Regions from separate parts of the Enterococcus sp. AZ103 genome, predicted to be linked through region 1. Evidence: a T-box and tRNA genes for the amino acid it is inferred to sense, from the RefSeq annotation. Region 1 holds a T-box; the other holds one or more tRNA genes.
The links. The T-box of region 1 lies ahead of ID741_RS01990 (valine--tRNA ligase). A T-box ahead of a tRNA ligase gene usually reads a tRNA of that ligase, here a tRNA-Val.

Region 1 (3,408 bases):
AGCACCATATTTTTCAATCACGTCCATCGGATCAATTCCGTTACCTAGTGACTTACTCATTTTGCGGCCTTGTTCATCACGAATCAAACCATGGATCAAAACATTTTCAAAGGGGCGTTCTTCAGTAAATGCCAAACTTTGGAAAATCATGCGACTTACCCAGAAGAAAATAATATCGTAACCAGTCACCAATGTATTGGTTGGGAAATAGCGTTTGAAATCAGCAGCTTCAGTATCAGGCCAACCCATTGTTGAAAATGGCCATAAAGCCGAAGAAAACCAAGTATCTAATACATCTGGATCCTGTTCCCAGTTTTCAGCATCTTTGGGTGCTTCCATCCCAACATACATTTCACCAGTTTCTTTATGATACCAAGCTGGAATCCGATGTCCCCACCAAAGCTGACGAGAAATTACCCAGTCATGGACATTGTCCATCCAAGATAGGAAGGTTTGATTGAAACGTTCAGGGAAAAATTTAACTGCATCTTCTGTTTTTTGATTGTCGATGGCTTCCTTTGCTAAAGGCTCCATTTTTACAAACCATTGTGTCGATAATCTTGGTTCAACTACCGCACCACTACGTTCAGAATGACCAACACTATGAGTCATTTTTTCAACTTTGATTAGTCGACCCATTTCCTTCAAGTCAGCAACAATCATTTTTCGGGCAGCAAAACGATCCATGCCAGCATATTTGCCAGCTAAATCATTCATACTACCATCGTCATTCATTACATTTACTCGTGGTAAATCATGACGGTTACCAATCTCAAAGTCATTCGGATCATGAGCAGGAGTGATTTTTACTGCCCCAGTACCAAAATCCATATCCACATAGCTATCGGCAATAATTGGAATTTCTTTATCTACTAACGGTAGAATTGCTGTTTTACCAATTAAATCTTTGTATCTATCATCGTCAGGATGAACTGCAATCGCAGTATCCCCTAACATTGTTTCTGGTCGAGTTGTCGCAATTTCTAATACACCGCTGCCGTCAGTTAACGGATACGATACATGATAAAACGCACCTTCTAAATCTTTATGAATAACTTCAATATCAGATAAAGCTGTCCGCGCTTGTGGGTCCCAGTTAATAATATATTCTCCGCGATAGATTAAATCTTTTTCGTACAGTGAAACGAAAACTTTTTTAACGGCGTCAGATAAGCCATCATCAAGAGTAAAACGTTCCCGTTTATAATCCAATGATAAACCAAGCTTGGCCCATTGTTCCCGAATATGGCCGGCATATTCTTCTTTCCAATCCCAGACTTGTTCCACAAATTTTTCCCGACCTAAGTCATAACGAGAGACACCTTGTTCTTTAAGTTTTTCTTCTACTTTGGCTTGGGTTGCAATCCCGGCATGGTCCATCCCAGGAAGCCATAAAGTATCAAAGCCTTGCATTCTTTTTTGACGAATAATCATATCTTGTAAGGTTGTATCCCAAGCGTGTCCTAAATGTAATTTCCCGGTTACGTTTGGCGGTGGAATCACAATTGAATAAGGTTTTGCATCGGGGTTTTCTGATGGTTTAAATAAATCTTGGTCTAGCCATTTTTGATAACGACCCGCTTCCACTGCTTGTGGATCAAACTTTGTCGCTAAATTATTTTCTTCTGTCATATTTATCGCTCCTTTTTTTCTGATCAAACAAAAAAGCCCTAAAACATCGAAATGTTTTAGGACGTAATTTACGCGGTACCACCTAATTTGCAGACTTGCTGCCTCTTTGACATGAGTTAACGGTCATGACGCGAATCAGCCTACTAATTTCAGCCAATTTACTCACAAGCTACCTTCCAACTGTTTTTGAAAATGTTTCAGCCAGGCATTTTCTCTCTGAAAAGCGTACAGTCGTACTCCTCTTGATCATCGTATGACCAATTCTACAATGAAGTATACAACTTGTAAAGACCAAGCTAGCTGGGATTGACCATTTCATCGAAATAAATTAACGATTGTAGTTCCGAAGTCAAATCAATATAGCGAATATTAACATTTTCTGGCACATTTAAAGGATCAGGAGCAAAATTTAAAATTGCTGTTACACCGTTTTTAACAACAATATCAATCGCTTCTTGCGCATACCGACTTGGCACGGTTGAAATTGCCACTTGAATATTTTCTTTGACAAAAACTTCCGGTAACTCTGATAAATCATGGACCAAAAAACCATCAATAATTTGACCGATTTTATTAGGGTCGTTATCAAATGCACAAACAATATTCAAATTATCATTTCTGCGGAAATTATTTTTTAGCAATGCTTGACCAAGATTACCCACACCAATCAATGCAATCTTTTTTTCTTCTTTCGTATCTAAAATACCACTAAAAACGGTGATCAAATCTTTTACATTATAACCATAACCACTGCGACCTAACTCACCAAAATGGGAAAAATCTCGTCGAATTGTTGCAGAGCCCACTTGCGTCAAATTTGCCAATTCAGAGGATTTTATTCGGGTAATATTTTTTGCATTTAATTCCTTTAAGCAACGTAAATATAAAGAGAGTCTTTTCGTAGTGGCTTTTGAAATTGCAGGTTTTTCCTTCATTTTTTCCATTTCAATCCACTCCTTGTTATTGTTTTCACATATTATCATAACATGTATCAAGAATCGTTACAAATAAGATTTCAAATAAAAAAACCACCAAATTACGAAAATTTGATGGCAAAAACTTTTTATAATAAATCAGCAAAGGCGTCAACCATTTCTTGCTGACTCTTCTCTGGTGTGATGGCTTCTATTTTTAAACCAGTTAACGCACGAGCTATCATTCCTTCAATATCTAAGCGGGTCTCTAATGCTTGGACTTTATCAAGTTTTGGTCGGGTTTTTGGTTGTGGCGGTGCAAAAATCGTACAGCAATCTTCAAAAGGTTGGATTGCTAACTCAAAAGTATCGATTTTTTCGGCTAATTCGATAATTTCTGTTTTATCCATTGTTACCACTGGACGAATAATCGGTGTCGTCGTCACTTCATTAATTGCCAACATGCTGTGTAATGTCTGAGAAGCTACTTGACCTAGCGATTCACCGTTGATAATTACTAAACCTTTTCGCATTTCACGAATGGCATCCGTTATTCGCAACATCATACGACGGGTAATGGTCATCCAATAACCTTGAGGCGTATGTTTTTTAATTTCTTCTTGAATTTCTGTAAAAGGAACTTCAATAAATTGGATGCTACCAACATATGGTGTTAGTTTTTCTGTTAAATCTTTGGCCTTTTGTAAAGCTTGTTCGCTGGTATACGGTGGCGATGCAAAATGGACCGCTTCAATTTCGACACCACGTTTCATTGCTAAATATCCTGCCACTGGCGAATCAATTCCACCTGACAACATCAACATTCCACGACCGCTTGTTCCCACTGGTAAACCGCCAGCAC
Region 2 (3,408 bases), 380 kb from region 1:
GTATATAATTGATCCATCTATTTCACTCCTTTTTTTCATAACTCAAACGTTCTAAAAATCCATGTAATACACGTGCCCGTAATCTATTTTCAATTTGACTAATTCCCAATGTGTTTTTCGACAATGCACTCAGCATTAAATTTCCTTCATTTTCCGTCACAATTTTCTCTTCAAATAATTTTTGAATAATTCCAAAAGCATTTGCTTCCGAAATTTCCGTTCCAAAAGAATTCATTAACTGTTCTAAGAAATAGTGTTGATCGGAAATCTGCACTTTGCTAATCCGAATATAACCACCGCCACCCCGCTTACTTTCAACAATATATCCTCTTTGAAAGGTAAAACGAGTATTGATCACGTAATTAATTTGGGAAGGTACGCAATTAAACAATTGAGCCATTTCCGCTCGCCTGATTTCAATTATTTCATGGTCTTCTAAGATACCCTTCAAATATGCTTCGATTGAATCTGAGGTATTTCGACTCACTATTATCCTCTCCCATTATCTATTTCTGTTGACTATTTCTGACCTTAATTATAACGAATTTAGCATGTGAAAGAAAGAGTAATAGCTTATCTGTTTAAAAATGAGTAAAAAAAATAGAAGGTTTTCACCTTCTAAGAATCGGGAAGACAGGATTCGAACCTGCGACCCCTTGGTCCCAAACCAAGTGCTCTACCAAGCTGAGCTACTTCCCGTAAAAATAAAAAAAGACTACGCGCCCAAGAGGAGTCGAACCCCTAACCTTTTGATCCGTAGTCAAACACTCTATCCAGTTGAGCTATGGGCGCATCATTATTCGTACTAATGCCGAGGACCGGAATCGAACCGGTACGGTGATCACTCACCGCAGGATTTTAAGTCCTGTGCGTCTGCCAGTTCCGCCACCCCGGCATGTCCCTGGTCTTTTCAGAGAAAGCGGAAAACGGGGTTCGAACCCGCGACCCCCACCTTGGCAAGGTGGTGCTCTACCACTGAGCTATTTCCGCAAACTTTCGTTGCTTTTCTTAAAAAAGTGCCGGCTAAAGGACTTGAACCCTCGACCCTCTGATTACAAATCAGATGCTCTACCAACTGAGCTAAGCCGGCGTTTTATTTAATGCGGGTGAAGGGACTTGAACCCCCACGCCCGAAGGCGCTAGATCCTAAATCTAGTGCGTCTGCCAATTCCGCCACACCCGCATATCTTTATGAGCCGTACAGGGCTCGAACCTGTGACCCTCTGATTAAAAGTCAGATGCTCTACCAACTGAGCTAACGGCTCATATGGAGGTTAACGGGTTCGAACCGCTGACCCTCTGCTTGTAAGGCAGATGCTCTCCCAGCTGAGCTAAACCTCCATAAATCAAAAAATTCGCGTGGCGACGTCCTACTCTCACAAGGGGCAACCCCTCACTACGATCGGCGCTAAAAAGCTTAACTTCTGTGTTCGACATGGGAACAGGTGTATCCTTCTTGCTATCGCCACCACACTATTTAATTGAGTAAACTTCGCTCACTCAAAACTGGATCAAAAAACATTCCTTACTTTAAAACTACCAAGTCCATTTTGTTTTGGTTAAGTCCTCGATCGATTAGTATCAGTCCGCTCCGTACATCACTGCACTTCCACTTCTGACCTATCTACCTGATCTTCTCTCAGGGATCTTACTTTCTTTAAGAAATGGGAAATCTCATCTTGAGGTGGGCTTCACACTTAGATGCTTTCAGCGTTTATCCCTTCCCTACATAGCTACCCAGCGATGCCTTTGGCAAGACAACTGGTACACCAGCGGTAAGTCCATCCCGGTCCTCTCGTACTAAGGACAGATCCTCTCAAATTTCCAACGCCCGCGACGGATAGGGACCGAACTGTCTCACGACGTTCTGAACCCAGCTCGCGTGCCGCTTTAATGGGCGAACAGCCCAACCCTTGGGACCGACTACAGCCCCAGGATGCGACGAGCCGACATCGAGGTGCCAAACCTCCCCGTCGATGTGGACTCTTGGGGGAGATAAGCCTGTTATCCCCAGGGTAGCTTTTATCCGTTGAGCGATGGCCCTTCCATGCGGAACCACCGGATCACTAAGCCCGACTTTCGTCCCTGCTCGACTTGTAGGTCTCGCAGTCAAGCTCCCTTGTGCCTTTACACTCTGCGAATGATTTCCAACCATTCTGAGGGAACCTTTGGGCGCCTCCGTTACTCTTTAGGAGGCGACCGCCCCAGTCAAACTGCCCATCTGACACTGTCTCCCATCACGATTAGTGATGCGGGTTAGAGTGGCCATAACACAAGGGTAGTATCCCACCATTGCCTCCGTCGAAACTAGCGTCCCGACTTCTACGGCTCCTACCTATCCTGTACATGTGGTACAGACACTCAATATCAAACTGCAGTAAAGCTCCATGGGGTCTTTCCGTCCTGTCGCGGGTAACCTGCATCTTCACAGGTACTAAAATTTCACCGAGTCTCTCGTTGAGACAGTGCCCAAATCGTTACGCCTTTCGTGCGGGTCGGAACTTACCCGACAAGGAATTTCGCTACCTTAGGACCGTTATAGTTACGGCCGCCGTTTACTGGGGCTTCAATTCGTACCTTCGCTTACGCTAAGCACTCCTCTTAACCTTCCAGCACCGGGCAGGCGTCAGCCCCTATACTTCATCTTTCGATTTTGCAGAGACCTGTGTTTTTGATAAACAGTCGCTTGGGCCTATTCACTGCGGCTGATCGTTAGATCAGCACCCCTTCTCCCGAAGTTACGGGGTCATTTTGCCGAGTTCCTTAACGAGAGTTCGCTCGCTCACCTTAGGATACTCTCCTCGACTACCTGTGTCGGTTTACGGTACGGGTCATTGTTTTCTCACTAGAAGCTTTTCTTGGCAGTGTGACATCAGAAACTTCGGTACTTGTATTTCCCTCCCCATCACAACTTGTCCTTAGAAAGATAAGCATTTGACTCATCTTAAGACTCATTGCTTAGACAGACATTTCCAATCGTCTGATTTCTTAGCCTACTGCGTCCCTCCATTGCTCAAACAAAAACAACGAGTACAGGAATATCAACCTGTTATCCATCGCCTACGCCTTTCGGCCTCGGCTTAGGTCCCGACTAACCCTGGGCGGACGAGCCTTCCCCAGGAAACCTTAGTCATACGGTGGACAGGATTCTCACCTGTCTTTCGCTACTCATACCGGCATTCTCACTTCTAAGCGCTCCAGCAGTCCTCACGGTCTACCTTCAACGCCCTTAGAACGCTCTCCTACCATTACACCCTAAGGTGTAATCCACAGCTTCGGTAATATGTTTAGCCCCGGTACATTTTCGGCGCAGGGTCACTCGACTAGTGAGCTATTACGCACTCTTTAAATGGTGGCTGCTTCTAAGCCAACATCCTAGTTGTCTGTGCAACCCCACATCCTTTTCCA

Region 2: it has a tRNA-Val gene. The T-box ahead of ID741_RS01990 (valine--tRNA ligase) is inferred to sense a tRNA for this amino acid. The anticodon was not compared.

What each region holds. Positions count from the first base shown of each region.
Region 1 covers NZ_JBIOSI010000001.1:400,691-404,098, forward strand. Annotated here, with positions in the region: gene ID741_RS01990 (valine--tRNA ligase) at 1-1,632, opposite strand, end outside; T-box leader at 1,687-1,891, opposite strand; gene ID741_RS01995 (redox-sensing transcriptional repressor Rex) at 1,929-2,576, opposite strand; gene thiI (tRNA uracil 4-sulfurtransferase ThiI) at 2,696-3,408, opposite strand, start outside.
Region 2 covers NZ_JBIOSI010000001.1:778,099-781,506, forward strand. Annotated here, with positions in the region: gene ID741_RS03885 (ATP-dependent Clp protease ATP-binding subunit) at 1-17, opposite strand, end outside; gene ID741_RS03890 (CtsR family transcriptional regulator) at 23-490, opposite strand; tRNA gene ID741_RS03895 (tRNA-Pro) at 626-699, opposite strand; tRNA gene ID741_RS03900 (tRNA-Arg) at 719-792, opposite strand; tRNA gene ID741_RS03905 (tRNA-Leu) at 810-895, opposite strand; tRNA gene ID741_RS03910 (tRNA-Gly) at 919-990, opposite strand; tRNA gene ID741_RS03915 (tRNA-Thr) at 1,018-1,090, opposite strand; tRNA gene ID741_RS03920 (tRNA-Leu) at 1,102-1,183, opposite strand; tRNA gene ID741_RS03925 (tRNA-Lys) at 1,193-1,265, opposite strand; tRNA gene ID741_RS03930 (tRNA-Val) at 1,269-1,341, opposite strand; rRNA gene rrf (5S ribosomal RNA) at 1,358-1,473, opposite strand; rRNA gene ID741_RS03940 (23S ribosomal RNA) at 1,556-3,408, opposite strand, start outside.